Regions from separate parts of the Thalassospira sp. Z349TD_5 genome, predicted to be linked through region 1. Evidence: predicted binding sites of a transcription regulator. Region 1 holds the regulator's gene; each other region holds the start of a gene.

Region 1 (10,974 bases):
TGCCGGACGTTAAAATCGAAGTTCTCGGCCCGCCGCCGACCTCCGGTACCCGTGATGCTTTCACCGAGCTGGTACTTGAAGAAGCTTGTGAAGAATTCCCGGTTATCGCCGAACTCGAAAAATCCAACAAAGACCAGTTCAAAGCTGTCTGCGCTGGCGTTCGTGAAGACGGTGCCTATGTTGAAGCTGGCGAAAACGACAACCTGATCGTTCAGAAGCTTGAAGCCAACAAAGACGCATTTGGCATCTTTGGTTTCTCCTTCCTCGACCAGAATGGCGACAAACTTCAGGGTTCGATGATCAATGGCGTGTCGCCGACCTTCGAAGCAATCTCTGCTGGTGATTACCCGGTTTCGCGTTCGCTTTACTTCTACGTAAAGAACGCACACGTCGGCACCATCCCGGGTATCGAAGAATACCTGGCTGAGTTCACCGCGGACAAAGCTTGGGGTGACGAAGGTTACCTTGCTGATCGTGGTCTGATCCCGATGGATGCAAAAGAGCGTGAAACAGTTCGTAACGCTGCGATGAATCTTTCGCCGCTGAGCATGTAACGTGATACTTCAACCGGTGGCGGCATGGGTCGCCATCGGTTTCTTTGTTTTAAAGCATGTTGTACTAAATCAGGTTCACTTTGTTTGTTTTTGGCGTGCCGTTTGGCAAGGCACAGCGCGCAAGAGCGATGCGGCGCATCGGTCAAGCGGTGTAACGCCGCGAAACGTCGCCAAAAACAAACCCTTGGGGCCGGAGCAGCCATCCGCCCCGCAGCGTCAACGCCCTTGAACGTAGCCCCGCTACGCTCTGCGGACCTTTCCTTGCCGGACAGAAGGCTGTCTCCGGCAAAGTGGATCAGATTTAGTTCAACATGCGTTGACTTGATTAATTTATTGTTTTTGTCCTATTGGCCTTTCGATGTGATTTCTGCAGGCCCACCTGGCAAACGGATTTAAAGTAATGTCCCTGTCTTTCCTGTTGCTCGCGGTTGCCGCACTTTGTGCGCTGTCCTTTTATTTCGGGCGTCAGCGGGCGATTGCCCTTTCGGGCGGTCGGTACAGTAACCTGCATTCCTTGCCCGCCCATTACGGCATGTATGTCGCTTTGTGGTGTGGTCTTCCTGCATTGTTGCTGGTGGTTGTCTGGTACGTTTTTCAGGGGTCGATCATCGAAGCGATGATTGTCTCGGATCTACCAGCCGAAATCACGAGCAACACCGGGCAGCTTTCGCTTGCCCTGAACAGCATTTCACTGATTGCAGAGGGCAACGGACAACATTTGTCCGTCTCGCCCGAAATCATTGACGCCGGGCGGCGTCTGGCAAATTTGCAAACCATTGCCAATGCGGCACTGGTTGTTGTGATGCTTGCGGTTGCCACGACCGGGATTGCGTTGTCCTATCGCAAGATTGATCCTGACATGCGTGCGCGCAACAACGTTGAGCGTATTTCACGCTGGATCATGATCACCTGTTCGGCGATTGCGATCCTCTCAACGGTGGGAATTGTCTTTTCGCTTATGTTCGAAGCGATACATTTCTTTAGCAAGGTCAGCCCGCTTGAGTTTCTGTTCGGCCTTGAATGGAGCCCGCAAACCGCGATCCGTGCGGATCAGGTTGCATCGGACGGGGCCTTTGGCGCCATCCCGCTGTTTGTCGGGACGTTGCTGATTACCCTGATTGCGATGGCGGTGGCAGTGCCGGTTGGTCTGTTTTCAGCCATCTACATGGGTGAATATGCTTCCTCGAAATTCCGTGCAGTTGCCAAACCGGCCCTTGAAATCCTCGCAGGCGTTCCGACGGTTGTCTATGGCTTCTTTGCTGCCCTGACTGTTGCCCCGTTCCTGCGTGACAATGGTGCGATCCTTGGTCTGGATGTCAGTTCGGAAAGTGCGCTTGCTGCGGGCCTCGTTATGGGGGTCATGATCATCCCCTTCGTCTCCTCGCTTTCTGATGACGTGATGTCTCAGGTGCCGCAATCGCTTCGCGATGGGTCATATGGCCTTGGTGCGACAAAATCGGAAACCATCCGGCACGTGATTTTCCCCGCAGCCTTGCCCGGTATTGTCGGTGCGGTTCTGCTGGCGGTGTCGCGTGCGATTGGGGAAACCATGATTGTGGTGATGGCCGCCGGGCTTGCCGCAAACATGACGGTCAATCCGCTGCAGGCTGTAACCACGGTGACGGTTCAGATCGTGACCCTGTTGGTCGGCGATCAGGAGTTTGACAGTGCAAAAACCCTGTCGGCCTTTGCGTTGGGGCTGGTTCTTTTCCTTGTCACCTTGGGCTTGAACGTATTTGCCCTTAAGGTTGTTCAGAAGTATCGCGAGAAATATGACTGATATGGCATCTCTTATGGAAGATAGAGCCGCGGCCAAGGTAATCTCGGACAATCTGCACAAGCCGGTTGACTGGGACAGCCCGAAAATTGCCCGTAACATCAAAAAACGTTACGCCGCAGAACGCCGCTTTAAAATGTATGGCCTGAGCGCAATCGCGCTTGCGCTTCTGGCATTGTTTGTTCTGGCCGGGTCCATCGGGTCAAAGGGCTACACCGCCTTTTTCCAGACCTATGTCCAGCTTGAAGTGACCTTTGATACCGCCGAGATTGACCCTGACGGCACCGGTGATCCTGCGGTGATCGGCAAGGCCAACTTTGACGGCCTGATCAAAAAATCACTGCGTGACCGGTTCCCAGACGTTACATCGCGTCAGGCCAAACGGGATCTGTACGCAATTGTTTCGGGCGGGGCATCTTATGACCTGCGCGAACGCGTGATGGAAAATCCCGGCCTGATCGGTCAAACCCGGAAGGTCTGGCTGATTTCCGGTGATGATTTCGACATGCTCAACAAAGGCTACATCAGTGCCGATGTTGACGAAGGCAGCCGTCGTCTCAATGACGAGGAAATCGCCTGGTACGACAGCTTGAAATCGGACGGTGCGGTGGAGAAACAGTTCCACACCCGCTTCTTTACCAATGGCGATTCCCGTGAACCGGAACTGGCAGGCATCTGGGGGGCTGCTGTTGGCTCGCTCTATACCCTGATGGTGACCTTGGCACTTTCCTTCCCGATCGGGGTGTTTGCCGCGGTTTATTTGGAAGAATTCGCACCGAAAAACCGCTTCACCACGATTGTTGAAGTCAATATCAACAATCTCGCTGCCGTGCCGTCGATTGTGTTTGGTTTGCTTGGTCTTGAGGTCTACCTCAATGTCATGCATCTGCCGCGTTCCGCCCCGGTTGTCGGTGGCTTGACGCTGGCGCTGATGACATTGCCGACGATTATTATTGCCTCGCGTGCCGCAATCAAGGCGGTGCCGCCGTCTATCCGGCAGGCCGCCCTTGGCCTTGGTGCTTCCCCGGTTCAGACCGTCACCCATCATGTGTTGCCGCTTGCAATGCCGGGTATCCTGACCGGGACGATCATTGGCATGGCACAGGCTCTTGGTGAAACCGCACCGCTTTTGATGATCGGCATGGTTGCCTTTATTGTCGATATTCCGGGCGGGGCGCTGGATCCGGCAACGGTTCTGCCGGTGCAAATCTATCTTTGGGCCGACAGCCCGGAACGTGCCTTTGTCGAAAAAACCTCGGCGGCCATCATGGTGTTGCTGGCCTTCTTGGTCCTCATGAATGGCTTTGCCGTGTATCTGCGCAAAAAATTTGAACGGAAGTGGTAAAATGGCTGCTGTATCCCAGAGCGCAATGACGGCACAGCCGTCGGTCGCAAGTCCTAAAATGACGGCCCGTGACCTTAATCTTTCCTATGGCGACAATCAGGCGCTGTTTGATGTCAATCTTGACATCGTCGAACGTCAGGTCACCGCCCTGATCGGCCCGTCGGGCTGTGGTAAATCAACCTTCCTGCGCTGCATGAACCGCATGAACGACACGATTGACGGTGTGACGATCAAAGGCGAAGTCACCCTTGATGGCCGCGATATCTATGACAAACGCATCGACGTTGTTCAGTTGCGCGCGCGCATCGGGATGGTGTTTCAAAAACCAAACCCGTTCCCGAAAACCATCTATGACAATGTGGCCTATGGCCCGCGGATCCATGGTTTGGTCAATTCGCGCGATGAGCTTGATCAAATTGTGATGACCTCGCTTGAACGTGCGGGTTTGCTTAAGGAAGTCAAAGATCGTCTTCAGTCGCCTGCAACCGGTCTTTCCGGTGGGCAGCAGCAGCGCCTGTGCATCGCACGCGCGGTTGCCGTCAGCCCGGAAGTCATCCTGATGGATGAGCCGTGCTCGGCACTTGATCCGATTGCGACCGCCAAGGTCGAAGAATTGATTGATGAATTGCGTTCGAACTACACGATCGTGATTGTGACCCACTCCATGCAGCAGGCTGCACGTGTGTCGCAACGCACGGCTTTCTTCCATCTTGGGAAGTTGGTTGAAGTTGGCGAAACCGATCAGATTTTCACCAACCCAAAAGACGAACGCACCAAGGGTTACATCACCGGCCGCTTCGGTTAAGCGCCCGCAGGAGAGTGATTTAAATGGCTGACGAAAAAACACATATCGTGAGTTCGTTCGACGAGGAACTGACCCGTCTGAACAACATCATCTCGCAGATGGGCGGGCTTGCGGAAAGCCAGCTGATCTCTGCGATCCGATCCATCGTCAAACGTGATTCCGAACTGGCCGAAAAGGTCATTCTGTCGGATCACCGTATTGATGCACTTGAACAGGAAGTTCAGGATTTTGCTGTCCGTCTTCTGGCCCTGCGTCAGCCGATGGCAGACGACCTGCGTCAGGTGGTGACAACCCTGAAACTGTCGAACGATCTGGAACGGATTGGCGATCTTGCGAAAAACATCGCCAAGCGCGCCCAGGTCCTAAACCAGATTCCGCCGATCCGCCCGGTTCAGGTCATCCCGAACATGGCGCGTCTGGCGCAGGAAATCATCAAGGACGTTCTCGATGCCTATATCGAAGGCGATGCGGAAAAGGCACAGCGTGTCTGGGCCCGCGATCAGGAAGTCGATGACATGTACAATTCGCTGTTCCGCGAATTGCTGACCTACATGATGGAAGACCCGCGCAACATTACCGCATCGACGCACATGCTGTTCATTGCCAAAAACATCGAACGGATTGGCGACCATGCGACCAATATCGCCGAGACGATTTACTATCGGATCAAAGGCGAAGACCTGCCGACAGATGGTCGGCCAAAAAACGATGCAGCAAACTTTGCTGTTGTCGAACCGAATGAGTGACACTGGAGCATAAGAAGATGGACCCAACGGTTCTAATCGTCGAGGACGAAGCCGCAATCGTGACCATGTTGCGCTACAACCTCGAACGTGAGGGGATGCAGGTTGTCGAAGCCGGGGACGGTGACGAAGCGTTGAAAATCATGGCCGAAACCCATGTTGATCTGGTCCTTTTGGACTGGATGTTGCCGGTCATGTCGGGGATTGAGGTCTGCCGTCAGATCCGCCGCAAACCTGAAAGCCGCGATGTGCCGGTGATCATGGTGACCGCGCGCGGTGAAGAAGGCGATCGCATTCGCGGCCTTGATACCGGGGCCGATGATTATGTCACCAAGCCGTTTGCCATTGGCGAATTGCTGGCCCGTATTCGTGCGCTGTTGCGCCGATCCGGTCCGGCGCAACCACAAGGGCAGTTGATCTATTCCGATATCGAAATGGATCTCGCCGCCCACCGTGTCAGCCGCAATGGCAAGGCCATCCATCTGGGTCCGACGGAATTCCGTCTGCTGCGTTATTTCCTTGAGCATCCGGGTCGGGTTTTCTCGCGCGAACAACTGCTTAACGCGGTCTGGGGCCCGAACATTTATGTCGAAACCCGCACAGTTGATGTCCATATTCGCCGTCTGCGTAAGGCGCTTAATGACGTCAAAGGGACCCGCGACATCATCCGCACCGTGCGTGCGGCGGGCTATGCACTGGATTCAGAAACCGCTGCGTAGTTCACCCAAACCTGATTTGGCGACCTGAAGATAGAAACCCCCATCGCGTTTTGCGTGGGGGTTTTGGTTTATTTGGCGTCTTTTTTGGCTTTTGGTGTTTTGGGGCCAGAGCCAGACGCAGGCTTAGCTGAGCCTGCCGTTTCGGCCTTACGCCGCTGCGTGCGCGGCGCCAGCTCATTCATCAACAACATGTCTGCGCGCCGGAACTTGGCGATTTCCGCATCAATTTCTTCTTGCGGTACATCACAGGCCGCCAACACATGATCTGAAAGCCGCAACCCGGTTTCAAGCACCTCTGGAATGGCGGCATCCGCGCCACTGCGCGACAGTGGCCCGATATGGGTAATGTCCTGTGCGCGGGCAAAGATTTTTAAATGCGGATAGTAATGACGGAGCAGGGCAACGGCTTTTTCGGTCGCATGCGGGTTCCCCAGGGCAACGACCGCAATTTTTGCTTCGTCAGTGTGTGCAGCCCGGAATGTTTCCGGTCGTGACCCATCGGCAAAATACACCGGCAATCCTTCGGCCCGCCCGCGCGAAACCTGCAAGGCGTCGCTATCAATAACCACATAGGGAATGTTGCGGGTTTTTAACAATCTCGCCAAAACCCGCCCGACACGTCCGCACCCGATGACCAGAACATGCTGCTGGAACCCGTCGGTTTCGGCTTCAATCGGGCCAAGCTGGTCGTCTTCTTTGGGATGGAGCTTTTCTTCAATGCGTTGCCCGACGGTCATCAATGTCGGGGTCAGCGCCATCGAAAGCGCCACCACCGGGATCATCACCGCGACAAGGTCGGGCGCAATCGCCCCATTTTGTGCGGCCAGCGCCAGCATGACAAAGGCAAACTCGCCGCCTGCGGCCAAACTCATGCCAACACGCAACGCCGACCCTTTTTCAAAGCGGGCCATTAATGCCAGAACGAACAAAAGGGCGGTCTTTGTCCCAATCAGCGCAATCAGCCAAAGCACAATGGTGCCAAACTGGGTAAACACAATATCGGCATTGACCGACATGCCCACCGACATGAAAAACAGCGACAGGAAAACACCGCGAAACGGGGTGATATCGGCCTCGATCTGATGACGAAATTCGGTCTCAGCCAACATCACACCGGCGATGAACGCACCAAGCGCCATCGAAAGTCCGGCAACTTCGGTGAGCGTGCTGGCGGCCAGCACCACAAACAATGTGCCAATGGCAAACAGTTCCGGGTTTTTAAGAAGCGCGATATAGCGAAACAGGCGCGGCAACAAATAGCGCCCGATCAGCAACAAAATGCCAACCGCGCCAATCCCGGTCAGAATGCTGACCCACGGGCTGGTTTCGGTTCCGGCATCGCCGGCTGCCTGCACCATGATCAGGAACGGGCCAACCGCCACATCCTGTATCAGCAAAATGGCAAGGGCCGCACGCCCGAATTTGGTATGGAGCTGCCTGTCATCAGAAAGCTGTTTTAAAATGATCGCGGTGGACGATAAGGCCAAGGCACCTGCAATCACCACCGCACTGGGCACGCTAAAGCCAAGGACGGCCAACCCGGCAAACAGCACCGCCATCGAGACGCCAATTTGAAACAGGCCAAGCACGGCAAACCGCCCGCCAATCACGCGCAGACGTTCGCGCGACAGCTCCAGCCCGATCATGAACAACAAAAACACAACGCCAAGTTCGGCAACCGTTGCAATTTCCTGACGCTCATTGATCAAGCCGAACCCGAACGGGCCGATGCAAAAACCGCCAATCAGAAATCCGATGATGGAATTTGCCCGCAACCGATGGGCAAGCGGCACGGCGATCACCGCCGCCGTCAGGATCAGGAAAAGCTCGAACAGAACGCCGTGATGCATGGTTTGATTGGGTCCAACACGCAGTTAAATATATGAAATTACCAAGAATACCAGAATAGCGAAAATAACCCCGCACGTCTCATGGAAATCTGATCGACAGGTGGTGGGCCCCCGCATCACGGCAGAATGCGTGACATTGATGGCTTTGATGCATGGGGACGTGATTGTTGTGACAATTGTCATGTCCTGATGACTTGCCATTCATCTTGCGGAATGCCATGTTCCGCGGGCCCGGATCGGCCTGAATTGGATGGGTCCGAATTAACGATATAATCAATACGAGCAAACACATCTTGGAACAGTTGATCCCTTATCTTCAGATTATCGCCGGTCTTGTCCTTTTGACCGCGGGTGGTGAATTCATCGTTCGGGGGGCTGTTGGCCTTGCCCTTTTGATGGGGGTGTCCAAGGTCATTGTCGGTTTGACCATTGTGGCGGCGGGCACATCCGCGCCGGAATTTGTTGTATCGCTGAACGCATCGCTCAAAGGTACTGCCGATATCGCGATGGGGAATGTGGTTGGATCAAATATCGCCAATATATTGCTGATCCTCGGGGCCGTGGCCCTGCTTAAACCTATTGCAGCAGGCCGTGTAACGGTTGTGCGCGATGGCGGGGCGATGTTGCTGGGCACGCTCTTGTTTATCGGGCTGTGCATGTTTGGCGTGATTGAACGCTGGGCCGGGGCGGTGATGCTGTGTGTGTTGGTCGCGATCTGGTACTTCACCTATAAGCACGACAAAAACATGCCCAGCCACGCCAGTAACCTGCACGAAGAAGAGGTCGATGAAGTCGGCGAGGTGCCCTCGGGCTGGTTAAAACCGATCATTGCAACCGTGATCGGGATTGTCGCCTTGATGTTTGGCGCGGAATGGCTGGTCGATGGTGGTGTGACAGTCGCCCGTGAGTTTGGTGTGTCCGAGGCGGTAATTGGCCTGACCCTTGTGGCTTTTGGCACATCCTTGCCCGAACTTGCCGCATCGATGGTTGCCGCATTCCGCGGGCATTCCGATGTTGCGCTTGGCAATGTGTTTGGCTCAAACCTGTTGAACCTTCTGGTGATCATTGGCGGCGTTTCGCTGATCACGCCGATACCGGTTCCGGCCCAGATCCTTGCGTCGGACATTTGGATCATGCTGGCGGTGACGGTTGCCCTGTTGCTGGTGACGTTTGCCTTCCGCAAACTGTCGCGCAGTGCCGGTGTGGTTTTCGTGATCGCCTATTTTGTCTATGTCTTCCAACTGGTCGCGGCGTAAAAGATGGGTGGGGTGCGGTATTGGCCCCAAAAACATCTGATGCAAAATAACGATGCCATAAAGTTTGATGTGACATAACGGGACGATGCCAGAATGACGGATCATGTGCCAAAAACTGTACTGATTACCGGGGCCGCTAAACGCATTGGTCGCGCACTTGCACTTGATCTGGCGAACAACGGCTATGACCTTGCGCTGCATTGCCATCATTCGCGCAAAGATGCCGAACATCTGGCCGATAAAATCCGCGCCCTTGGGCGACGCGCCTGCGTGATCTCGGCTGATCTTTCCAACGAGGATGATACCCATCGCATCCTGCGCGAAGCCAACGCCGCCCTTGGGCCGATTGGCATTCTGATCAATAACGCATCGACCTTTGAATATGATGACGTCAAAAGTGCAACGCGCGAAGGCTGGGACCTTCATATGGAAGCCAACCTGCGCGCACCCTTTGTCCTAAGTCAGCAATTTGCCAAACGCCTGCCAGACGAGTGTCAGGGCCTGATCATCAATATGATTGATCAACGGGTGTGGAATCTTAATCCGCATTTTATGACCTATACCCTGTCCAAGGCAGGTCTTTGGACCTTGACCCAGACCATGGCACTGGCATTGGCGCCAAAAATACGTGTCAATGCCATCGGACCGGGCCCGGCATTGCCTAGTACCCGACAAACACAGGAAGTTTTCGATCAGCAATGTGAGAAAACACCTCTGAAAGTTGGGACAAACCCGCAAGAGATTTGCGACGCGGTTCGATTTTTCCTTGCCGCGCCGGCCATCACCGGGCAAATGTTAGCCCTTGACGGCGGGCAGCATCTTGATTGGGCGCCCAGTGGCGACGATGACACGCCAGAAGAATGATGTCGGATGCGGATCTGACATCTGGCCGCAGATAGCAGCACAAGGAAGACCGGAAATATGACCGCAGGCCTCAAACAGGACGCCAAGATTACCACGTTGCCCTTTGCGGATTTGTCCCATACGGACCTCCGCCAAACGGACTTGCCGGGCACAGACGTGCCCGATACAGACTTGGCTGTCAGCCTGCGCCGCGTCTTTGTGCGCGATATGGTGATGCATACCTCGATCGGGGTCTATGATCACGAAAAGGAAGCCCCCCAACGTGTGCGGATCAACCTTGATCTGGCAGTGCTCGAAGGCGACGGGGTGCAGAATGATGATATTTCCACCGTGCTGAGCTACGAAGATCTTGTCGTTGGCACCCGACGTATTTGTCAGGATGGTCATGTGAACCTTGTGGAAACACTTGGGGAAAAACTGGCCGACATGTGTCTTGCCGACAGACGCGTGCGCAAGGTGATCGTTCGGGTTGAAAAGCTCGACGTCTTTGAAGACGTCAGCGCGGTCGGTGTCGAAATCGAACGCCATAATATCGCCCGCTGATAACAGCCCCGATCAGGCAAAAAATTTACTTTTTCACAAACTGCGACCATGGGACTCTGTGATTCCTCTAGGGCGAATCGTGTTTGTCCTTATGCACAAGCATTTGGCAGGTTGGAATCAAAGGGAAATATTCATTTTTTACGACTCTATTACCGAATGATTTCAGGTTGACAGTTTTTTTATTGTTTTAAAACAAATACTTAGTTGATTTGCTCAATATTTGGGCACTTCATAGAACGTTAAGACTTCTCAAGGGGTGCAGACAATAGCCCCCGCATTACCCACATAGTTATCCACAGTCTTGGTGGACATCTTTTTTCCGGGGCGATTCCCTCTGTGCCTGTTGCGATGTTAATCTTTTCGGCTATGTTCGAAACGCCTGACGAACTGTGACAGCCGTCACAACTTTGGATGTATTTTCCTGACTTCGGAGACCCTTGATGAAGCCACCTGTTTCCTCCGACATGCCCGGCGGGGATGATGCCCCGAAACGGGAAATCGGATTGTCGCTTGATGGT
Region 2 (10,974 bases), 1.6 Mb from region 1:
AGGATCCGAAGCTGGCTGGGGCCGCCATCAGGTGACACTGGCGGCAACCAACGGCTTTGCCAATTGCTATGCCGGGTCCGGCAGCCACATTTCGGTTTCTGTTATCGCCGGGTCCGGCACGGCGATGGAACGCGATTACGATTATGACAGTGCCGTCTTTTCGACCGATCTGCGCGATCCGGTTGATATTGGCAAAAAGGCTGCCGAAAAAACCCTGCGCCGTCTGAATCCGCGCAAGGTCAAAAGCGCACATGTGCCGGTGATTTTGGACCCACGTGTATCGGCCTCCATCGTCGGGCACCTGTCAGGGGCGATCAACGGGTCGGGCATCGCGCGCGGGACGAGCTTCCTGCTCGATGCGATGGGCAGCGAGATTTTCGCTCCGCATATCAACATCATTGATGACCCGCATCGCAAACGTGGTCTTCGCTCCAAACCGTTTGATGCGGAAGGTGTCGCCAACCAGAAACGTCACCTGATTGAAAATGGTGTACTTAAAACCTGGATCATGGATTTACGCTCCGCCCGTCAGCTTGGTCTGAAATCAACTGGCAACGCATCGCGCGGTGCCGGCAGTCTTCCGGGGCCATCGACCACCAATCTGTATATGGAACCGGGCACGATTTCGCCCGCCGATATGATCAAGGAGATCAAATCGGGGCTCTATATCACTGAAATGATCGGCAGCAGCGTCAACGGTGTCACCGGCGATTATTCGCGCGGCGCATCAGGCTATTGGATTGAAAATGGTGTTCTGGCGTATCCGGTATCGGAAATCACAGTCGCCGGGAACCTCAAGGACATGTTCAAAACAGTCGTTCCCGCAAACGACCTGACCTTCAAATACGGTACCAACGCACCAACTTTGCGCATTGATGGCATGACCTTGGCCGGACAATAAGCTACGGTGAGAACCCATTAGATACACGACAAAATACCCGATCAGACTTTTGATCGGGTATTTTTTGTTGGAGCAGTACTGTTTTCGTTCTGAAGGTACTGGCTATTACCAAACCGGTTTCAAGGCCTGTCTCGCGCCCGTTTAACAAATAAGGCTCATTTCCCGTCAAATCTTGCAGTGGTTTGCTAGTCCGCTGAGATCTGCAAAACTGGCCTGGCACCTTTCGCGGTGGCATGGGCTTGCGCATTATGCTGCGTCGCATAAGCAGATGGCACCATCAGGCGCACCGGATAGGGCGACAGGCTGATTTCGCAGGGTAGTTTTCCGGCATTTTCGCCGTCAATCTGCAAGGGTGCAGGGCCGCAATGGCTTTTGATCGTCAGGCGTTCGGTGCGCACCAGCGACACATCACTTTGTTTGTGTAACCGGTTTAACGTCAAAGCCAAACCATAGCGCGCCAAAGCCCAGATGCCATTACCCGGCATCAACAAAACATCAAGCTGATTTGACGTCAGAGACGCATCATCGGATATCACAAACGCACCGCCATAATGTTTGGCATGGGTGACGATAACCCCAGATGTCCGGTAATTTTCGCGCCCGATGTTGACTTCAAAGTCGCGGTGACGCGGGAAAAAGATACTGCGCAATCCTTCAAGAACGTATGCGCCCTTGCCGATAAGGCGTTTTAGCCGCAAGGACACATTATCCACCGTATCGGCATCGGCCCCCATCCCGACCATCAGGAAAAACGCTCGGCCATTTACAACACCAGGCCGCACCCAAACCATGCCGGGATTATTGATATAGTCGGCAATTGCCGTGGCGCGCAGATTAAGCCCAACTTCGACCGCAAGCACATTGGCTGTGCCCAATGGAAGAATGCCAAGGGGTGGAACTTCATGACCATCAATCTGCGCATCCAGCAAACCATTCAATGCTTCGTTTAGCGAACCATCCCCACCGGCAACAAATAACCGTTTGTGCGCGCGGACCTTGCGCGCCAATTCACGGGCATGACCGGGATGGGTGGTTTGTAGCAGTTCAACCTTCACCCCGGCATGTTGCAGAATTTCTGAAAGAAACCGTTGTTTATTCCCACCGGCACGCGGATTGAAAATGATGGTCATTTCGGGCTGGGACATTCAGGTGCGACTTCCGCAATAAAACCGAAATAAAAAGTAAGTACCCGCTAGCATATGAAGAAAAATATGTAACAGTTGCTTTACAGAACCGCGAAATTTATGTGAACGGGTTATATATTCGCGCGATTTATTTTAAACCGATACTGGTTGGAGACAGTATCTGGCATCTTTAAAGTCAGTTTCCAGCCATCCTTTTGGCAGGATACGGAGGAGCGGCAATGACAGCGATGACGCTGCAACCGCATTACCGCACGGTCTGGATTTCGGACGTCCACTTGGGGACACGTGGATGTCAGGCAGATCTTCTTTTGGATTTCCTCAATGAAGTAACGGCAGACACCTATTATCTGGTGGGCGACATTATTGATGGCTGGCGTCTTAAGAAAAGCTGGCATTGGCCCGAAAGCCACCACGCCGTTATAACCACAATCATGGATAAGGCCAAGAACGGCGCCAAGGTCATCTTTGTGCCCGGCAACCATGATGAATTTGCCCGTGAATTTGTCGATATGACCTTTGGGCATATCGAAGTCAAAATGAACGACATCCATGAAACGGCCGATGGCAAACGCCTTTTGGTAATTCATGGCGATGAATTTGACGGTGTTGTCAAATATGCCCGATGGCTCGCCTATCTTGGCGATACGGCCTACAACTTCGCCATCACCCTTAACCGCTATTACAACGGCATTCGCCGTCGCCTTGGATATGGATACTGGTCGCTTTCGGCCTATCTTAAAAACCGGGTGAAGAACGCGGTTCAATTTATCTGCAACTTTGAAAATGCCGTCGCCCATGCCGCCGCCAAACGCAAGGTGGATGGTGTGGTCTGCGGGCACATCCATCATGCCGAAAAACGCATGATTGGGGATGTGCTTTATTGCAATGATGGTGACTGGGTCGAAAGTTGCACCGCCCTTGTCGAAGACATGAACGGCAAGCTTGAACTTCTCCATTGGGCGGAAATGCGCCAGATGGCCATGACCCATTCCACACCGGGCCGCGATGCTGCCAGTGCTCCGTCGCTTGGCCTTGGCAAACTGATTTCCATGTTCCGTATCGCCCATACTTCAGGCAAATCCGCATCTGCCGCGTCTGAAAAGCGCGGCGATGCACCGATTGGAAAGACTGCATGAAAATACTGATCGTAACCGATGCCTGGTATCCACAGGTCAACGGTGTTGTCCGTACCCTTGAAACCGTACGCGGCGAGTTGGGCGAGATGGGCCACGAGGTTCATGTCATCTCGCCTGATCAGTTTAAGACCATTCCGTGCCCGACGTACCCGGAAATCCGCTTGGCCCTGTTTGCCAAACGTAAAATGGCCAAGATGATCAAGGCCCTGCACCCGGTTGCCATTCATATTTCGACCGAGGGTCCATTGGGGCAGGCCGCCCGGGCCTATTGCCTAAAACAGGGACTGCCATTCTCGACTGCCTATCACACGCGGTTCCCTGAATACATCCACGCACGGTGGCGTTTACCGTTGTCGATTTCCTATCGTGGAATGCGCAAGTTCCATTCAAAATCACAATCGGTGATGGTCGCGACCGAAAGCCTGCGCGAAGAACTTTCTGACTGGGGGTTTGATAACCTGCATATCTGGTCGCGCGGGGTTGACCTTGACCTTTTCCGCCCACGTCCAGACGCAAGTTTTGGCGATTTTCCCAAACCACACTGGCTGTTTGTCGGACGGGTCGCTGTGGAAAAGAACATTGGCCATTTTCTGGATCTTGATTTGCCCGGCACAAAATTCGTGGTCGGTGATGGGCCGCAGCTGGCGGACTTGCGCCAGAAACACCCCAATGCGCAATTCCTTGGCAAAAAGGTCGGTGAAGACCTTGCAAACGCCTTTGCGTCCGCAGATGTTTTTGTTTTCCCCAGCAAAACCGACACATTCGGGTTGGTTATCCTCGAAGCATTGGCATCAGGCACACCGGTTGCGGTTTTCCCGGTTCAGGGACCCGCCGATATTGTCCGGGGCACAAAAGCCGGTGCAATTGACGCCGATCTTGGCAAAGCCGCCATGGCCGCCCTTGAACTCAAACCCGAAGATGCCCGCGCCTTGGCCGAACAATACAGCTGGCAAAATTCCGCTGGCCAGTTCCTGCACAACCTTGCACCATTTTCAGGTGGGTTTGACGGGCTGGAAGCCATCCGCATATCGGTTGATGATGCGGCACGTACGGTGGCATCTTTCACCACCGACGACGACACCACCGCGATCAGCGATCAACCACTTGGTCAGCCAGCGCAGTAATGCGCTGGTACGACCTTGGCGGATTAACCGTGGTTCAGGCTTTTGCGAAGAATACGATAAGCCAAAAGCCCATTGATCGCATCCGTCCCCAACCAGCTCCGAAACGGGCGCAGCATAAGGTAAACCGGGCGGAGAACCTTAACGATTTTGCGAAGCGGGACCATCTGAGGTGCGTCAAATCCGGCCTGATCGACATAGGCGCGCCACCCCGCGCGCAACAATTCAGGGCGTTTTTTAAATTCGCGCTGGATCGAAAAAACAAACAGCAGGATATCACGCGCCTGCGCATCAATGATCGGCATGCGTTCATTGGGATCTTCTTCAAAATCGATAAAGCCGATTTTATCATCATCCCGGATGGTCAGGTTACGCAGCAAGGGAGCACCATGCGCAACGCCCGCCTGATGAAGTTGAGCCAATCCTTTGCCCGCGGAATTAATCAATTTCGTGACGGCTTCATGATCCCCTGCACGAATAAATTCTTCGATCCGGGTTTGTAAAATGCCACCATTATCCCCAATCGCGATCCAGTTTTCGGTCACACAGACCAAATCGGGCACCAGAATGCCTCGTTCAGACAATTTGCGCAAAGTGTTTGCTTCGGTTTCAAGACCTTCTTCGCCGCCAGGCGAGACAGTCGGGCGCAACAAGGCAATGCCCGTAATGTTTGCAAAAAACCGTTGCAAATGATGCCAGCCCTTTTGTTTGGCCGGCACAGCTTGCTTGATCCAGATACGTCTATTCTTCCAGCGCAGCGCGAAAACGCGTGCCCCGACACCTTGCGCCATTGTATGTTCTACAAGTGCGTGCAGTTGCTCGTTCATTTTTTTATCTTATATGTCGTTGCGCGTAACCTGCTGATTGGCGGGTCAAATTTGTATCTCTCACATGCGCGCTGCAGCTTGCCGCCCATGCTCGAGCATGCTAGCAACAGCGCATATAGATCGACACACTTTGAAGCCCTATTCCATATAGAGTGTATCATATTGATACAACTTGGAAATGGCCGGAACGACTAGGAACAAATCATTGCCGAAGAATCCGATGGACCACACTGCTGAACACTGGCGCACTTGGCCCTTGGTCAAACGTATCGTGCAAGATGCGGTAAAGCCTTACTTCGGCAAGATTGTTCTCGCTCTGATTTGCATGGCACTTATGGCGGGTGCGACTGGTGGCTATGCCTATTTAATGGACCCGGTCATCAACGAAGTGTTTGTCAAACAAAACGGTGCAATGCTGGTTCCGGTCGGCGTGGCTGTTCTGTTCGCATTTGCCCTGAAGGGCTTTGCCAACTATGGCCAGTCCGTGTTGATGAGCTATGTCGGCGGGCGTATTCTTGCTGATATCCAGAACAAGCTTTACGAACATGTCATCCGGCTCGACATTGGTTTCTTCCATAGTACGAATACCGGTAAGCTTATAACGCGTTTCACCAGTGATATTACGTCCATGCGCGCGGCTGTTTCTGTCGCTCTGACCGGGTTTGGTAAGGATCTTCTGACGGCTATCGTCTTGATCGGTGTGATGTTCTATCAGGATTGGCAACTGGCCATCATCGCGTTCACAGTCTTTCCTGCGGCCATTTTACCGATTGCCCGGCTTGGCAAACGCATGCGCAAGGTATCAGCCAATACCCAGCAGCAAATCGGCGAATTTGCCACCCTTCTCGAACAGACTTTTCAAGGTGTGCGTCACGTCAAAGCCTATGGCATGGAGCCATACGAATGTTCGCGTATGGAAAAACTGGTCGAGACTGTTTTTCAGTTGAGCTTCAAGGCGCAAAAAGTCAGTGCCCGGTCCTCCCCCATAATGGAAACACTCGGCGGTGCAGCGATCACGACAATCATCATTTACGGCGGCAGCCGGGTCATTGATGGTGCAAGTGATCCGGGTAGTTTCTTCTCGTTCATTACCGCCCTTTTGCTGGCCTACGAACCGGTAAAGCGTCTGGCAAATATCAACATGAATTTGCAGTCAGGCCTTGCCGCGTCCCAGCGCGTGTTTATGGTGATGGACCTTGAGCCCGAAATCAAAAACGCCCCGGATGCCAAGAAACTTAGCGTGTCGGGTGGGAACATCAATTTCAAGAATGTTTCCTTCGCCTACAACCCGGAAATCACAGCCCTTCGTGATATTGACCTTGATATTAAGGCCGGTGAAACGGTTGCACTTGTCGGGCCTTCGGGGGCGGGAAAATCAACCATCCTGAACCTGATCCCGCGCTTTTACGATATTGATAACGGCGCCATCACTGTTGATGGTCAGGACATCCGCGACTTAACACTTGAAAGCCTGCGCCGTGCGACCGCACTGGTCAGCCAGGAAATCACCCTGTTTGATGACACTGTGCGCGCCAATATTGCCTATGGCCGTTCGGGTGCGACCGAAACCGAGATCGAAGAAGCCGCGCGCAATGCCGCGGCTCATGACTTTGTTGGGCAGCTTGAAGACGGTTATGACACCATCGTCGGCGAACATGGGGTTAAGCTTTCTGGTGGGCAGCGACAGCGTATCGCGATTGCCCGTGCAATGCTTAAAAACGCGCCGATCCTGTTGCTCGATGAGGCAACATCCGCACTTGATACCGAATCAGAACGCCATATTCAGGACGCGCTTGCGAAATTGATGAAAGGGCGCACCACCCTTGTCATTGCGCACCGGCTGTCGACCATTATTGATGCGGACAAAATTTGTGTGATCAATAATGGCCGCGTGACGGAACAAGGAAAACACGATGAATTGCTTGCACTTGGAGGGGCTTACGCACACCTCTATAATCTGCAATTCTCAGAAGAAAATGAAAACTGATCCGGGTAATTTCGGGATTTACGGGCGTGCAGTTGCATAAACGCATTATCAGAAGCGAAACCACGCGCAGCACCTTGTGTTGGCTTGCGGCGTCATATGTGCGCCTGATCCACGCAACCGGGCGTTGGCGCACCAAGGGCGGTGACCTTCCGGCGCATTACCTGACCGAGGGCAAACCGTTTATCGTCGCATTCTGGCATCAGCGCCTGTTGATGATGCCCTATACGTGGCGCTCGGTCGGGGGTGATCGTCCGTTTAACATGTTGATTTCATCGCACCGCGACGGGGAAATCATTTCGCGCACCATTGCCTATTTCGGGCCAAAGACCATTGCCGGCTCAACTGGTAAGGACAAAGGCGGTGCTGCTGCCTTACGTCAGATTCTAAAGGTACTAAAGGCAGGTGAAGTTGTAGGCATGACCCCGGACGGCCCACGCGGCCCTCGCATGCGCGCCTCAGACGGCATCATTCAGGCTGCCCGCATGGCTAATGTTCCGATTTTTCCGCTGACCTATTCGGCCTCCAACCGCAAAGTTCTTGGCAGTTGGGACCGTTTTATTCTGCCCTTACCCTTTTCGCGCGGCGTCTATCACTGGGGCGATCCAATCTATGTGGATCGTAAACTCGACGCGGCGGGTATCGAAGCCAAACGCCTTGAACTTGAAAATGCGCTGACCGAGCTCACTCAGAAAACCGACAGCGCACTCGGGCTTAGAATCATTCCGCCTGCGGGCCTTGACGCACTCCCCAAGCAGAAACGGTCGGCGATCGCAGCGGGGGAAACCGGTAAATGAGCCTGTTTTACGCCTATCGTGCGGCGACACGCCTGCTGGGTCCGGCTCTGTATCTGTATCTCAACCGTCGAAAAAATCTCGGCAAGGAAGATCCGGGCCGGATTGGCGAACGGTTTGGTCACCCAAGTGCTCCACGGCCCAAAGGCAAACTTGTCTGGATACATGGCGCAAGTGTTGGGGAATCTCTCTCTGCCCTGCCTGTGATTGATGAAATCCATCGTCGCTATCCCGACGTTTCAGTCCTTGTGACGACGGGTACAGTGACCTCGGCTGCCTTAATGCATGAACGCCTGCCAAAAGGCGCCATTCATCAATTCATCCCGATTGATCGCCAAGTATGTGTCGCGCGGTTCCTCCATCACTGGAAACCCGATCTGGCACTTTGGCTTGAAAGCGACCTTTGGCCCAATATCCTGACCAAGGCCAAGAAGGCAGGCACGCGCTTGGTTCTGGTCAACGGTCGCATCTCGGGAAAAAGCTTTAAGGGCTATTCGCGCTTTCCATCCTTTATCCGCCCGGTCATTGCCGCGTTTGATCTGATCCTGACACAGGGCGTGGAAGAAACGGAACGGTTTACCGCCCTTGGTGCAACCAATATCAAGGCTGTTGGCAACCTCAAATTCGCTGCACCGCCGTTGCCCGCCAATGACGAGGAACTTGGCAAATTGCGCGACCAAATCGGCAATCGCCCTGTGTGGTTGGCATCAAGCACCTTTGACGGTGAAGAACGCATTTCCGGTCAGGTGCATCAGAACCTTGCGCCTGCGCATCCGGGCCTTCTGACCATCATCGTCCCGCGCCATCCTGTGCGTGCGAATGACATCGAAGCAGAGCTGATTGCGCAAGGGTTGCAGGTATCGCGCCGCAGCCTGGGCCACCAGATCACCGAACAAACAGAAATCTATCTTGCCGACACCATGGGCGAGCTTGGCCTGTTTTACCGCATCGCGCCGGTGTGTTTTATGGGCAAATCTTTGTGTTCGACTGGTGGTCAAAATCCGCTGGAACCGGCCCGATTGGACTGCGCAATCCTGCATGGCCCGGATATGAGCAATTTTGCCATCATCAGCCAAGAGATGCTGGCTGCCGGAGCCTGCCGCCCTGCATCTGACGCAGATGACCTGACACGGCAACTTGGCGGGTTCCTCCGCGACCCGGCATCGGCACAAAAAGTCGCCGCGGCTGGCTTAGCCTATGTCAGTTCCAAGGCAGAAGTGCTTAACCGCACTCTTGATGCCATTGCACCTCTGATTGCAGACATGCCAACAAGCGGGGGCAACAATGCGTGATCCCCGTTTCTGGCAAGAAGACGGATTTCTTGCAACGGCAATGACCCCGCTTTCCTTACTTTGGCGCGCTGGCGGATGTGTTCGCACGATAAAAACAACGCCGCGCCATCCCGGATGCCCGGTGTTTTGTGTCGGCAACTTCACCGTTGGGGGTGCGGGGAAAACACCAACAGCACTTGCCCTTTTCGATCTATTGACCGCACTAGGCCGAACACCGCATTTCGTCAGCCGCGGATATGGCGGCTCCATGCGCGGGCCACACCGGGTTGACCCGGTATCTGATCGTGCAGATCAGGTAGGCGATGAACCGCTTTTACTCGCGGCACGTGGACCGACATGGGTGTCACGCGAACGGTTCCTTGGTGCTGAAATGGCCCGTGCTGCCGGGGCGGATGTCATTATTCTTGATGATGGATTACAAAACCCGTCTCTGATCAAGGATTGTAGCTTTGCCGTCATCGACAGCCAATACGGCATTGGCAATGGCCGGGTAATCCCGGCGGGCCCAATGCGCGAACCGCTGGATTCAGGGCTAGAAAAGGTCCGGGCCATTATTCTGATTGGTGATGAAACCCCGGACTTCATCACCAACCTTCATGCATCGGTTCCGGTCGTGCGTGCGCGCATTGAAACGGAAAATGGTGCCGATTTCGCCCACCAGCGGGTTCTTGCCTTTGCCGGGATCGGACGCCCTGCGAAATTCTATGAAAGCCTGCACCAATGCGGCGCGATGATCGCCGAGACCCAAGACTTTGCCGATCATCACCCGTTTAGCACACAGGAACTTTCCAATCTGCGCACGCGTGCACAAACACTGGGCGCACGTCTTGTCACCACACAAAAAGACCTGATGCGCTTGCCAAGTGAAAATCGCAGCGGCATAAGCAGCCTTAACATCCGTCTGGTGTTTGACGCACCAGATCAGCTGACCCAGATTGTTAAAACGGTGCTTGCCGATGGATAAGAACAGCAAATTTTACAAGATGCGCCAAAAATACCTTTCTCATCCGCTTCAAGGATTGGGCGCGCATATCCTGTATTGGTTCTTTGCGGCGATGCCGATTGATATGGCATCAAATTTTGCCGGTTGCCTGATGCGGAACCTCGGCCCAAAACTGGGCCAAACAAAAAAGGCCCGTAACAATCTCACCCGAGCCTTCCCGGAAAAATCCAAAGACGAAATCGAAGAAATCGTTGCCGATATGTGGGAAAATCTTGGCCGGTCGGCGGGAGAAATCCCCCATCTTCACAAGCTCCAACCCGGCAGCCCCCGCATCGAAATTGTCGGTCTTGAGCACGGGCTGGCATCGCGCGATGACGGTAAACCGGGATTATTCTTTACCGGTCATATCGGCAACTGGGAAGTCAGCATGTGCATCGCAACCGTCCTTGGGATGGATATGATGAGCGTTTATCGCGCGCCGGATAATCCATGGGTCGATAATCTGTTCACCCGCGCGCGCAAAACATTCAGTGGCGAGTTGGTCAAAAAGGGGCCGGATGGTGCCCGCAAACTGACGCGCTGCATGAAAGACGGCGGCCATGCCTGCATGCTGGTCGATCAAAAAATGACGGACGGCATCGCGGTTCCGTTCTTTGGGCGTGATGCCATGACCGCCCCGGCACTGGCACAGTTTGCGCTTAAATATGATGCCCCGATTGTACCCGTTCGTGTTGAACGGTTGAATGGTGCCTATTTCCGTATGACGTTTTATCCCGCCCTGACGATCCAGAAAACCGGTGATCGCCGCGCCGATATTGCCAACATCATGAC
Region 3 (10,974 bases), 990 kb from region 1:
AGCGTGGTCGGGAATTCAGCGACCGTCATTTTGTCCGCGACGGCTTCGGCCACATGGGCATTGGTGGCGTCATCGTGGCTTGCCAGCGCAAGCCCCTTGACATGCGCCGTTTCAACCACATGACGGCGATGCTTTGCGGAATAGAGTTCGGAATCGCGTTTGCGTGTTGCGACAAATTTGCGCATTTCCTCGTCATTCAGGCCATATTTCCCCTGATAATAGGTGTAATAGGCCTCGAGACTAACGAATTGGCGCTGGCCCGGTGTATGATCCATGACCGACAACATTTTCACCAGTGGCATCTCAACCAAGGTACCGAGGGCGTCAATCATGCCGGGAAACGACGTTTCGCAGCGCAGATGCAATTTGTGATCAGCACGCAAAAGATTGTTATCTTGCGCGTGGGCAAGGGCCTCGACCGATTCAACCAGCCTGACAATACGTTCTGAGCCTTCATTGACGTCGCCAATCGATACGGCGTCAAAAACAGTCGTAATCCCGGCACTTGCAACCTGATTGTCATGCGCAATGACCGCGGCGGTGGCCGGCCAGCGGGTTTTCGGGCGTGGGGTCAGATGTTTGTCGAGATTGTCTGTGTGCAGTTCGACAAGACCGGGCATCAGGTAGTCCCCACCCATATCTTCGGCGCCGGGCAAGTTGGATGCCCGATCTGACACATCGGTAATGATCCCATCCTTTATCTGCACGGCACCGTCAATGACATCGTTCGCCAGCACAATTTTGGCGTTTGTAAAAATCTGTTCAGTCATTGGCCCCAACTTTAAACGATGTCACATCAAACGACCCGGTGCAGACCGCATCACGGGTTTCATGGTCGTGGAAAATACCGGCAATTGCTGCCCCACGGGATTTGGCTTCTTCGATCAATGCCAGAACCGTTGTACGATTGTTGACATCAAGCGATGCGGTCGGTTCGTCAAGCAACATGACCGGATAATCGGCAATAAAGCCACGGGCAATATTCACTCTTTGCTGTTCGCCGCCCGAAAAGGTCAATGGCGAAAGCTGCCAAAGACGTTCAGGAATACGCAGGCGGGTCAAAAGACCGCGTGCCTTTTCCATGGCATCGGCCCGCGACGTGCCAAGTGCGACCAGTGGTTCGGCAACAATTTCCAGCGTCGGCACACGCGGAATAACACGCAAAAACTGGCTGACATAGCCCATCGTACGTTTGCGCATGTCAAGGATGGCATGGGGGCTGGCGGTTGTTATATCCATCCAGTCGCCGTCGTGCATGACGTTGATTGATCCGCTTGAACATGTGTAATTGGCGTAAAGCATGCGCATGAATGTACTTTTCCCGGAACCAGACTCGCCGGTCAGCGCAATACAGTCCCCTGCCGATAAACTAAACTCTATGTCATTAAAAACCGGGATCGTTACGCTGCCTTGCGTGTGCAACGTAAAGCTTTTTGAGACGTTTTGAGCATGAAGCATTTCAGACATTTTTTCGCCCCGGGTTCAGTTCTGAAGGATGGAAGAAACAAGCAACTGGGTATAGGCATGCTGCGGATCATCAAGAACCTGATCGGTCAGGCCGCTTTCAATCACCTTGCCCTGTTGCATCACCATCAAACGGTGAGACAGCAAACGGGCCACTGCGAGATCGTGGGTGACGATAATCACTGCGAGATTAAGGTCGTGAACCAGCCCGCGCAGCAGATCGAGCAAACGCGCCTGAACCGAAACGTCCAGACCACCCGTGGGTTCGTCCATAAAGACGAGGCGCGGGCTGGTTACGAGGTTGCGGGCAATCTGCAAACGTTGCTGCATGCCGCCCGAAAAGGTTGATGGCAAATCATCAAGGCGCTCGGACGCAATTTCGACTTTGCCCAGCCAGTTGTCGGCAGAACTGCGAATGTTGCCATAATGGCGATCACCCACCGCCATCAGGCGTTCGCCAATGTTCGCACCGGCACTGACATTCATGCGCAGACCATCCCGCGGGTTCTGATGGACAAAGGCCCAATCGGTGCGCATCAACAACCGGCGCCGGGCTTCGGACATTTCATAAACGTCGCGGGTGCCGTCAATCCGGGTTTGGTATTGTACGGTTCCCTTTGTCGGTTCTTGTTGTGCGGAAATGCTGCGCAGCAAAGTGGACTTCCCCGAGCCGGATTCACCAACGATGCCAAGAACCTCGCCCGGGCGGAGTTCAAAGCTGACATCCTTGCAGCCAACCCGGTCGCCATACATCATGGTCAGGTTATCAACGCGCAGAAGCGGATCATTCATCTTGGTCATTACTCTGCTGCCTTTTCGCTGCTTGGGCCGCTTTTGGGGCCGCCAAGCGGCTGGTCATGATGTTGCGGGCCACGATGGCCGGCGTCCTGTCGTTCGCTGCAATAATCGGTGTCAGAGCAAACAAACATCCGGTTGCCCTTGTCATCGAGGATGACTTCATCAAGGTAACTTTCACGCGAACCGCACATGCCGCATTCGTCGTCCCATGATTGCACTTCAAACGGGTGATCTTCGAAATCAAGGCTCTTGACCTTGGTGTAGGGTGGCAGGGCATAGATACGTTTCTCACGACCGGCTCCAAACAGCTGAAGTGCGGCCATATTATCCATTTTCGGATTGTCAAATTTCGGGGTTGGGGACGGATCCATCACGTAGCGATCATCGACCATCACCGGATAGGCATAGGTTGTGGCAATATGGCCATGACGTGCGATGTCTTCATACAGCTTCACATGCATCAGGCCGTATTCTTCAAGCGCGTGCATTTTCCGGGTTTCGGTTTCACGTGGCTCGAGGAAGCGGAGCGGTTCGGGGATCGGCACCTGATAGACAAGCACCTGATCCTCGCGCAGTTCCTTTTCGGGAATGCGGTGCCGGGTTTGAATAATTGATGCCTCGGCGGTTTTTTCCGTGGTCGCCACATTGGCCGTCTTGGCAAAGAACTGGCGAATGGAGACTGCATTGGTGGTGTCATCCGCTCCCTGATCAATGACTTTCAGGGTATCTTTGGGGCCAATGACGGCGGCCGTTACCTGAACCCCGCCGGTGCCCCAGCCATAGGGCATTGGCATTTCACGTCCGGCAAAGGGCACCTGATAGCCCGGAATCGCAACGGCCTTAAGCAAAGCACGGCGGATCATGCGCTTGGTTTGTTCATCCAAATAGGCAAAATTATAGGCCGAGGTGTTATCTGCCGGATTATTAACAGTCTGTTCCATGGCGATTACTCCGCAGCTTTGGGTTGGGATTTACCTTCGTCGGCATCTCGCTTGGCAAGGCGGGCTTCGACTTCGGCCCGCATGCGGCGCACCAGTTCCAGTTCACCTTGGAAATCGACGTAATGGGGCAGTTTGATATGTTCGACAAAGCCGGTGGACTGGACATTGTCGCTATGTTCCATCACGAACTCGCTGTCTTGTGCTGGGCCCATAATCTGTTCGCCCATTTCATTGGCGCGCATCGCGCGATCCACCAGTGCCATTGAAATTGACTTGCGTTCGTTCTGACCAAACACAAGGCCATAGCCGCGGGTAAACTGTGGCAGCTTGGTTTTCGATCCTTTGAACTTGTTGACCGTTTCGCATTCGGTCAGTTCAATATCGCCGATATCAATGGCAAAGCCGAGTTCCTCGGGTTCGATTTCAACCGATACGGTGCCATAGCGAATTTCACCAACAAAGGCGTGACTGTTGGCATATCCACGCTGGGTGGAATAGCCAAGGGCCAGAACAAAACCTTCATCCCCGCGTGACAGGTTTTGCAAACGCAAGTCACGCCCGGCCGGGAATTTGATCGGCTCGCGGGTTAAATCGGCAACCGGGGCATTTTCATCAACTGGGGTTGGTTCATCTTGAATAAGGCCTTCGTAATTCAGGATGTCATCCAGAACGCGCGGCATATGATCATCAACCGGGGTTTCACCACTTGGCGCATCGGCGGGTTCTTCGCCATTGGCCATCAGGGTGAAATCCAAAAGTCGGTGCGTATAATCAAACGTCGGGCCAAGAATTTGCCCACCCGGAAGATCTTTAAACGTTGCAGAAATACGGCGCGATACGTCCATTTCTGCTGTTTTGATTGGTTTGGAAAAAGCAAAGCGCGGCAAGGTCGTGCGATAGGCACGCATCAGGAAAATGGCTTCGATCAAATCACCGCGGCCCTGTTTGATGGCAATAGCGGCCAGATCGCGGTCATAAAGCGATCCTTCTGCCATGACACGGGTCACCGACAGCGACAATTGCTGTTCGATCTGGTCGGTTTCGATTTCGGCGATGTCTTTGTTGCCACGGCGCTGTTCTGCCAGAAGCCGGTGGGCATTGTTGATGGCGCGTTCACCACCTTTTACAGCAACATACATGGTTACTTGACCTCAATCCGGGTGGTGCGTGAAAGCGCGGCGATTTTGGTGCTGGACGCGAAAATGACATCCACTCCGCATGGGAAAAGATGATGGTTCTCGGTTCGCCACGTATGAAACGCCGCCGGAAGACCTTTGATATCCAAGCTATGGGTATCCTTGATCCCTGGGCCCCGAAGATGCATTTCCGGGCTGTCGGTGATGTCATCGACCATCAGGATCAATGTTGCCGACTGATCAGGGTATTCGGCAGTGCCAACCGGAAGCTGGGTGATAAAGGACAGGTCTTCATCGCTTTGCGCAACGGCGAAATCGGCCTGCGAGACGTCTGTTGTGATCGGGCTGCCACAATGGAATTTCAAATGCGTGTTGGCCGCGTTGGTCGCACAAGCGGGCGACAACCAAACCGCGGTGTCCATATCCGCCATTGCAAGGAGTGTCGCGGTCACGGATATGTTCAAGTCGTCTGGTGCAGCGATATTAACCGGCAGGTCGTAAATGCGACCGGGACGCGACATGGCGTCAAGTAACACGCGGAAAACAGCGTTCGAATCAAATGCTGCATGATCAAAACCAGGCAGCAAATCGCTTGTCTGGGATTGCAGGATCATTCGTCTTCTCCGCGGACAAGGGTAAAGAAATCGACTTTGGTTGCGGCAACCTTATGGGCATGGTCGCGTTTGGCAGCGGCTTGTTGTTGGGCAAGGATGTCGATAAAGGCGCTGGCGGTCTGATCGCGCAACATAACGGCATCAAACAGGGCGGCATATTGTGCCTGAACCCGATCACGTCCCTTGACGTATGAGTGACCAACAGTTCCGTCTGAAAGGTTTACAGCGCAGCGTGTAACCGTCATTTCGCCAAGGTTGAACCGCTGTCCTCCACCGCCTGCGCGACCGCGCACCATCACCATGCCGACTTGTGGCTCGCGCAGATGGCTCCACGTGGTCGCGCCGTATTTGTCGGACCATTCGGTTTCAAGGGTCTTACGGTCAGTGCGGGCAAGAACTGCCATCCAGCGTTGACGCGCAGCTATCGCGCTGTCGTCCGTCTTCGCGGTGTCTGGTGCTGCGGTCGGGGCGGCTTGGGCCGTCATATGTCTGATCCTTTTTCATGGATGTCAACAAATTCAAAATTTGTCTAGACGTCTATACATATTTACGTTATAAGCCGATCTATCGACCTTGGCAAAGGTCTTGCGGTGAAAGTTTTGTGAACGGGAAAAGTTATGGATTGGGAGCCGGGGCTATCTATCTGGAAGCAAATCGAAAAACAGCTTCTCAGCGATATTGCTGACGGGGTGTTTTCCCCAGGGGATAAAATGCCGACCGAAATGGAACTGGTGCGCCGTTTCGGTGTGAATCGCCATACCGTACGCCGTGCGATCGCGGCCCTCGTCGATACCAATGTCGTCCGGGTGGAACAAGGACGCGGGGCCTTTGTTCAGGAACAGATCCTTGATTACCCTCTGGGCGCTAAGACCCGGTTTTCCCAGATTGTATCCGGGCGTCATCGCTTGCCTGACAAACGCTTGGTATCGTCCGAGGTGCTCAAGGCAACTGCAACGGTCGCGCAATGTCTGGACGTAAAGCTGGGCACACGGGTGATTGAACTGTTTTCAGTGTCCGAAGCCGACGGTGTGCCGCTGGCGGTGGCGACAAGTTACCTGCCAGCCGCGCGATTTGAAGGCATTGTCGAGATTTTCGTCGAAACAAAATCGCTGACCGAAGCGTTCAAACGGTTCGGGATTGACGATTACAGCCGCAAAACCACCCGCATTTCAGCAGCACTGCCCTCGTCACGTGTCGCAAGCCTGCTAAAGCAGGCGAAAAACCGTCCGGTAATCTCGACCGAAAGCATCGATGTCGATTCGGCCGGTGTGCCAATCGAGTTCGGCGTTACCGCCTTTTCCGGTGACCGGGTGCAGCTGATTGTCGAATAGTGCAGATACGTTTACTGGGCAGGCTTTCGACACCAGAACTGATACATTGCTCTGAATGTATCGGGGTTATCAAGTTCATACGCGTGCCATTTATCAAGACGTTTTTCAGCAGAAAATCCGTTTAGTTCTTTCCGGAAATTACTGAGTTGACCTGCGAAATTCATTTCGAAATCGAGAAATTCCAGATTAAGGGTTTTCAAATATTCTTTGATTTCCGGCAAGGTGAAGCGGTGTTCCTGAATATGAAAGATCAGGTCGCGACAAGCACTCAAACTATGAAAGTCTGATCTGCGGCATAGTTGGGCTAAGACCGTATCACCTTTTGCGGCTGCGTTGATAATATATTGTCGGCACGTACGAATGCCGTCCGCGGTTGGTTCGAAATTTTGTTCGGCAACAACTTTGCGCCCTGCCAGAACGTCCTGTCGGGCTGCCTCGCTATACAGACCAATCTTCATGAGGCCGCCGGGTTTGACGCGTCGTACAAGAGTTTCCCATCCCAAAAGCGGGTTTTCGAGATGGTGTAAAACGCCGACACATTCAACAACATCAAACTGCTTCTCTATTTCATCAAGTTGTAGAATATCGGCTTGGAAAAAGGAAATGTTGTCTATGTTGAGTTTTGCAGATTGCCGTTTCGCATAAGCTAGGCTGGCAAGACTAAGGTCAACTGCGGTTACCTTCGATGCTTTGTAGCGTGTGGCAGGTTGGATAGAATGTTGCCCGGTCCCACAGCCGGCAACCAGTATTTCTGGCGCGTCTGGCGCAACATAATCGCCAAGTTCAAGTAAAATAGGGGGGGATGTCAGGACGTCGGCGATTGACAGATCGTATCTGCGAACTGCTGCGTTTATCCACCTTGGGTATGGGTTCTGCTCATACATGTCGCGTACAGAAGAAGACACGCCATCTGAGATTTTTGTCAGTTGGCCGATAGTCGGTCGAATCTCGTTTTCTTCCAGCGGCTCTTTTATCTGCCTTTCTATAACTGGCGGGAGCGAACTGGGCCAATTTTGTGCTGTCAGTATGTTTGCCCACGCATAATGAGATAGTGGTGCATAGGCAGCTAGTATCGTCAATTCCACCGGGTTCGGGGTGGCGCCATCCGCGACAATTTTTGCCAGTTTATTTTCAAGTTGGCTTATGGCCTGCTTTTCTGCTTCGGAAACGACATAAGCATACTCGTTATTAAAGCACTGCAGAGCAAGGCTGATCGCAAGGGGTAATATTTCATCATCACGTGACGTATCCGATGTCAGCATTTCCCTGCGGCAGCGTGTCAGAATTCTCTCAAGAGCAATGTTGTCGATCGGGGTTGCAGACATCAGCATCATCAGGGATGTGCATTTTGCCAACGTAATCATGTCTGACCAAGGATCTGAAATACCAACCGCATCGGGCTTGGCCCAGCGGCTGAGTACTTCGGCGATTTGCGTATCGTGCTCTGCTGCGACAATCACGGTTTGCACAAGGTCCTGCATCGGCAGAGTTTCGGAGCGAATCAGATATTGTAGCCTAATTTCGACGCCCGCAGAGGATGGTGTCAACGCGGTCAATATTTTCAGACAGTCACAAAATAGTTGCCAGTGACGATTTTCGCCGGGTCGGCGGCCAATGGCGAGGCTGTGAAACTTTAAGGCCTCGGAGTGTCAACTTTGTTTTTCGAGCGCGGTTGCGATGTCAGACAATACGTCAGGATCTGATGATCTCTGCATCAGTGCCTGTTCTAGGTGGGTTAACGCCTGATCCGTGTTACCAAGAAGCAAGTGCGTTTGGCCGAGAAGTTTGTGTCTACTTAACGCACCTTTGGGCGTGCTTGGGCTGCTTTCGAGTATCGCAAGCGCGCGCGAATAGTGTTTCTGCTTTATCAAAAGCGCACCCAGATTATGATAGGCATCAACATAGCTTGGTTGAATAGCGATAGCGCTTTTGAAGCTGGCCTCTGCGTGTATAAAATCGTTTAAGGCAACCAAAACAACGCCGAGATGGTCGTGGGCTACTGCATTGTTTTGCTGAATAGAAACGGATTGGAATATCAGATTTCTTGCCTGTTCGTGCGAACCCGTCCGGTAGCAACATAGTCCAAGGTGATGCAGGGCAACTGGGTGATCAGATTGTATGCGTAACACCTCAAGATACTTCCGTGAAGCCTCACGAAAGTTGCCTTTCGCAAAAAAATCGTCTGCTGTTTGCAATATACCCTGAACCGGATTGGACATTTTTTGCCTATTTTGAATGTCTGCCGAAGACAAGTTTATTTTCCAACGTCTTTCGTTTGGGTTTACAAAGCGCATGTTTCGTAAAAACCAAAATGACGCTGATCAATACTCCCGCCCCGGACGTGCTTTATAGACCGGGAACCCCAGTTTGAACTTGATTGCGGCAGCGCGCAGGATAAAGGCGGCAAAGAATGCGATGAAAGCAATCGGGCCACGGGGAAGTTCAAGAATATCTGTGCCAACCACATAAATACTGGCGCCCATAAAAGCACAGCTGATGTAAATTTCTGGGCGCAGGATAAGCGGGATTTCATTACAAACCACGTCGCGGACCATGCCGCCAAATGTTGCGGTGATCATGCCAAGGATGATGGCAACAAGTGGCGAAACACCAAGGTTCAATCCAATGGCCGCCCCGGTGACGCCAAAAAGTGCAAGCCCGAGTGCATCAAGCCAGATCAGCGCGACATAGCGCCGCTCGACAAGATGGGCCGTAAAATAGGTAAAGATCGCCGCGGCAATACAGGTAATGATCCAGGCCGGATCCTTGATCCAGAAAACCGGCGTTTCCCCGGTAATCACATCACGCACTGTCCCACCACCAATGCCGGTAAAGGTCGCGATTAGGACAAAGCCGACAACATCCATCTGGCGTCGGGATGCTTCAAGTGCGCCTGTGATCGCAAACACCGCAACGCCCGCCAGTTCAAGCCAATAGATAATTTGGGTAATGGTCATAGCACCCTATTTGGTTGCGGGTTGTACATGTTGGTGTTTGGTTGGTTTTCGTCGTGCATTGTGGCCATCAACATCCTGATTTTCAAATATACTATCAAATTTAAGTATAGTGTTATTGTTGTATCGAATGGTTATGGAATGGGCAGGGTACAATGAACCATTCTGTCTTGCGGGATATGCCGTCCGGTCATGAAATATCTGGTGAAGTGCAAGGGCGTGGCTAATGCTGAAGATATCGCGAAGTAGCCACATCTGCATTTATGTGGCTTGTCGAAAACGGGTTTTCTTGACTTCGCAGCACGGCATCGTAATAACCAACTCATGACAATTTCATCGGATAAAGAACTCGATCATCTGCGTCGTATTGGCCGCATTTGTGCGCGCGCGCGGGACGTTATGGGGGCTGCGGCAGTACCCGGCATCACCACCGCGGAACTTGACCTCATCGGGCGAAAGGTTCTTGAAGATGCAGGGGCCGTTTCAGCCCCGGAAAGCGAATATAAGTTTCCCGGTGCGACTTGCATCAGTGTCAACGAAGCCGTTGCCCATGGCATTCCCGGGGATCAGGTTCTTGCGGATGGCGACTTGGTTAACATTGATGTTTCCGCGTCCCTTGATGGGTATTTTTCCGATACCGGGGCTAGCTTTATCTGTGGTGCGGCAAAACCCGAACTGATCAAACTGTGCGACGATGGCAAAAAAGCCATGTGGGCCGGGATCAAGGTTGTCCGCGACAAGGCACCCATCCGCGAAATCGGGCTTAAGGTCGAAAACTTCGCGCGTAAGGGCGGCTATACCCTGATCCGCAATCTCGCGAGCCACGGTATTGGTAAATCACTACACGAACATCCTCATACCATCCCGACATGGGATGATCCCAAAGAACGCCGGACCCTTAAAAAAGGGCAGGTGATCACCATCGAGCCGTTCCTGTCTCTTGGGGCAAAATGGGCGGTGGATTGTGATGATGGCTGGACGCTGTTTTCTGATACTGGCGATGCCACGGTGCAATATGAACACACGCTTGTCGTCACCGACAAAGGCTATGAGATCATGACACTGGGTGCATAGAGATTAAAATGCTGCAATTTATGCTGCAGAACTTTGTGCAATAAAAAGCCGCCCAACGATGTGGGCGGCTTTGTTTTGGGATCGATTGTAAAGGCGGTGTTTATGCGCCGTATTTCGCTTTGGCTTCGCGGCGACGGGCATGAAGAACCGGCTCGGTGTAGCCATTTGGCTGTTCACGGCCTTTGAAGACCAGATCACAGGCTGCTGCAAAGGCAACGCTGTCATCAAAGTTCGGTGCCATATTGCGATAGGTCGGGTCCCCGGCGTTCTGCTTGTCAACGACCGCAGCCATACGTTTGAGGGTTTCCATGACCTGTTCTTTGGTGCACAGCTCATGGTGCATCCAGTTGGCGATATGCTGGCTCGAAATACGTAAAGTGGCCCGGTCTTCCATCAGGCCAACATCATTGATGTCAGGCACTTTGGAACAGCCAACACCACTGTCGATCCAGCGAACGACATAGCCCAGAATGCCTTGCGCGTTGTTATCAAGCTCTTCCTGAATTTCGCTTGGCATTGGTTTAATGTCGCCAAGACGCGGGATCGCCAGGATATCATCAAGGTTGGCCCGTTCACGTTTGCCGATTTCATCCTGTACTGCCCGAACATCAACCTGATGATAGTGAATGGCGTGCAGGGTGGCGGCGGTCGGTGAAGGAACC

Evidence for each region. Region 1 encodes PhoB, which activates phosphate uptake and scavenging genes when phosphate is short. Its sites were predicted from a motif close to TNTCATAAAACTGTCA; they were not measured.
Region 2: a site for PhoB is predicted at 2,061-2,076, ahead of AC0VXT_RS03740 (diacylglycerol/lipid kinase family protein). Genes of this name have one in related genera too.
Region 3: a site for PhoB is predicted at 5,545-5,560, ahead of phnF (phosphonate metabolism transcriptional regulator PhnF). Genes of this name have one in related genera too.

Annotation. Positions count from the first base shown of each region.
Region 1 covers NZ_CM149654.1:3,868,160-3,879,133, reverse strand. The annotation lists gene AC0VXT_RS17895 (PstS family phosphate ABC transporter substrate-binding protein) at 1-554, shown strand, start outside; gene pstC (phosphate ABC transporter permease subunit PstC) at 955-2,334, shown strand; gene pstA (phosphate ABC transporter permease PstA) at 2,327-3,676, shown strand; gene pstB (phosphate ABC transporter ATP-binding protein PstB) at 3,678-4,481, shown strand; gene phoU (phosphate signaling complex protein PhoU) at 4,505-5,227, shown strand; gene phoB (phosphate regulon transcriptional regulator PhoB) at 5,245-5,943, shown strand; gene AC0VXT_RS17865 (cation:proton antiporter domain-containing protein) at 6,012-7,793, opposite strand; gene AC0VXT_RS17860 (calcium/sodium antiporter) at 8,087-9,049, shown strand; gene AC0VXT_RS17855 (SDR family oxidoreductase) at 9,143-9,913, shown strand; gene folB (dihydroneopterin aldolase) at 9,971-10,456, shown strand; gene uvrC (excinuclease ABC subunit UvrC) at 10,921-10,974, shown strand, end outside.
Region 2 covers NZ_CM149654.1:844,555-855,528, reverse strand. The annotation lists gene AC0VXT_RS03745 (TldD/PmbA family protein) at 1-901, shown strand, start outside; gene AC0VXT_RS03740 (diacylglycerol/lipid kinase family protein) at 1,087-2,046, opposite strand; gene AC0VXT_RS03735 (UDP-2,3-diacylglucosamine diphosphatase) at 2,265-3,182, shown strand; gene AC0VXT_RS03730 (glycosyltransferase family 4 protein) at 3,179-4,306, shown strand; gene AC0VXT_RS03725 (lipopolysaccharide kinase InaA family protein) at 4,330-5,130, opposite strand; gene AC0VXT_RS03720 (ABC transporter ATP-binding protein) at 5,351-7,117, shown strand; gene AC0VXT_RS03715 (lysophospholipid acyltransferase family protein) at 7,144-7,911, shown strand; gene AC0VXT_RS03710 (3-deoxy-D-manno-octulosonic acid transferase) at 7,908-9,200, shown strand; gene lpxK (tetraacyldisaccharide 4'-kinase) at 9,193-10,164, shown strand; gene AC0VXT_RS03700 (LpxL/LpxP family acyltransferase) at 10,157-10,974, shown strand, end outside.
Region 3 covers NZ_CM149654.1:263,677-274,650, forward strand. The annotation lists gene AC0VXT_RS01205 (alpha-D-ribose 1-methylphosphonate 5-triphosphate diphosphatase) at 1-770, opposite strand, end outside; gene phnL (phosphonate C-P lyase system protein PhnL) at 763-1,467, opposite strand; gene phnK (phosphonate C-P lyase system protein PhnK) at 1,483-2,265, opposite strand; gene AC0VXT_RS01220 (alpha-D-ribose 1-methylphosphonate 5-phosphate C-P-lyase PhnJ) at 2,265-3,203, opposite strand; gene AC0VXT_RS01225 (carbon-phosphorus lyase complex subunit) at 3,209-4,342, opposite strand; gene phnH (phosphonate C-P lyase system protein PhnH) at 4,345-4,953, opposite strand; gene phnG (phosphonate C-P lyase system protein PhnG) at 4,950-5,438, opposite strand; gene phnF (phosphonate metabolism transcriptional regulator PhnF) at 5,571-6,284, shown strand; gene AC0VXT_RS01245 (class I SAM-dependent methyltransferase) at 6,296-7,765, opposite strand; gene AC0VXT_RS01250 (tetratricopeptide repeat protein) at 7,934-8,536, opposite strand; gene AC0VXT_RS01255 (trimeric intracellular cation channel family protein) at 8,606-9,241, opposite strand; gene map (type I methionyl aminopeptidase) at 9,563-10,312, shown strand; gene AC0VXT_RS01265 (malate synthase G) at 10,413-10,974, opposite strand, start outside.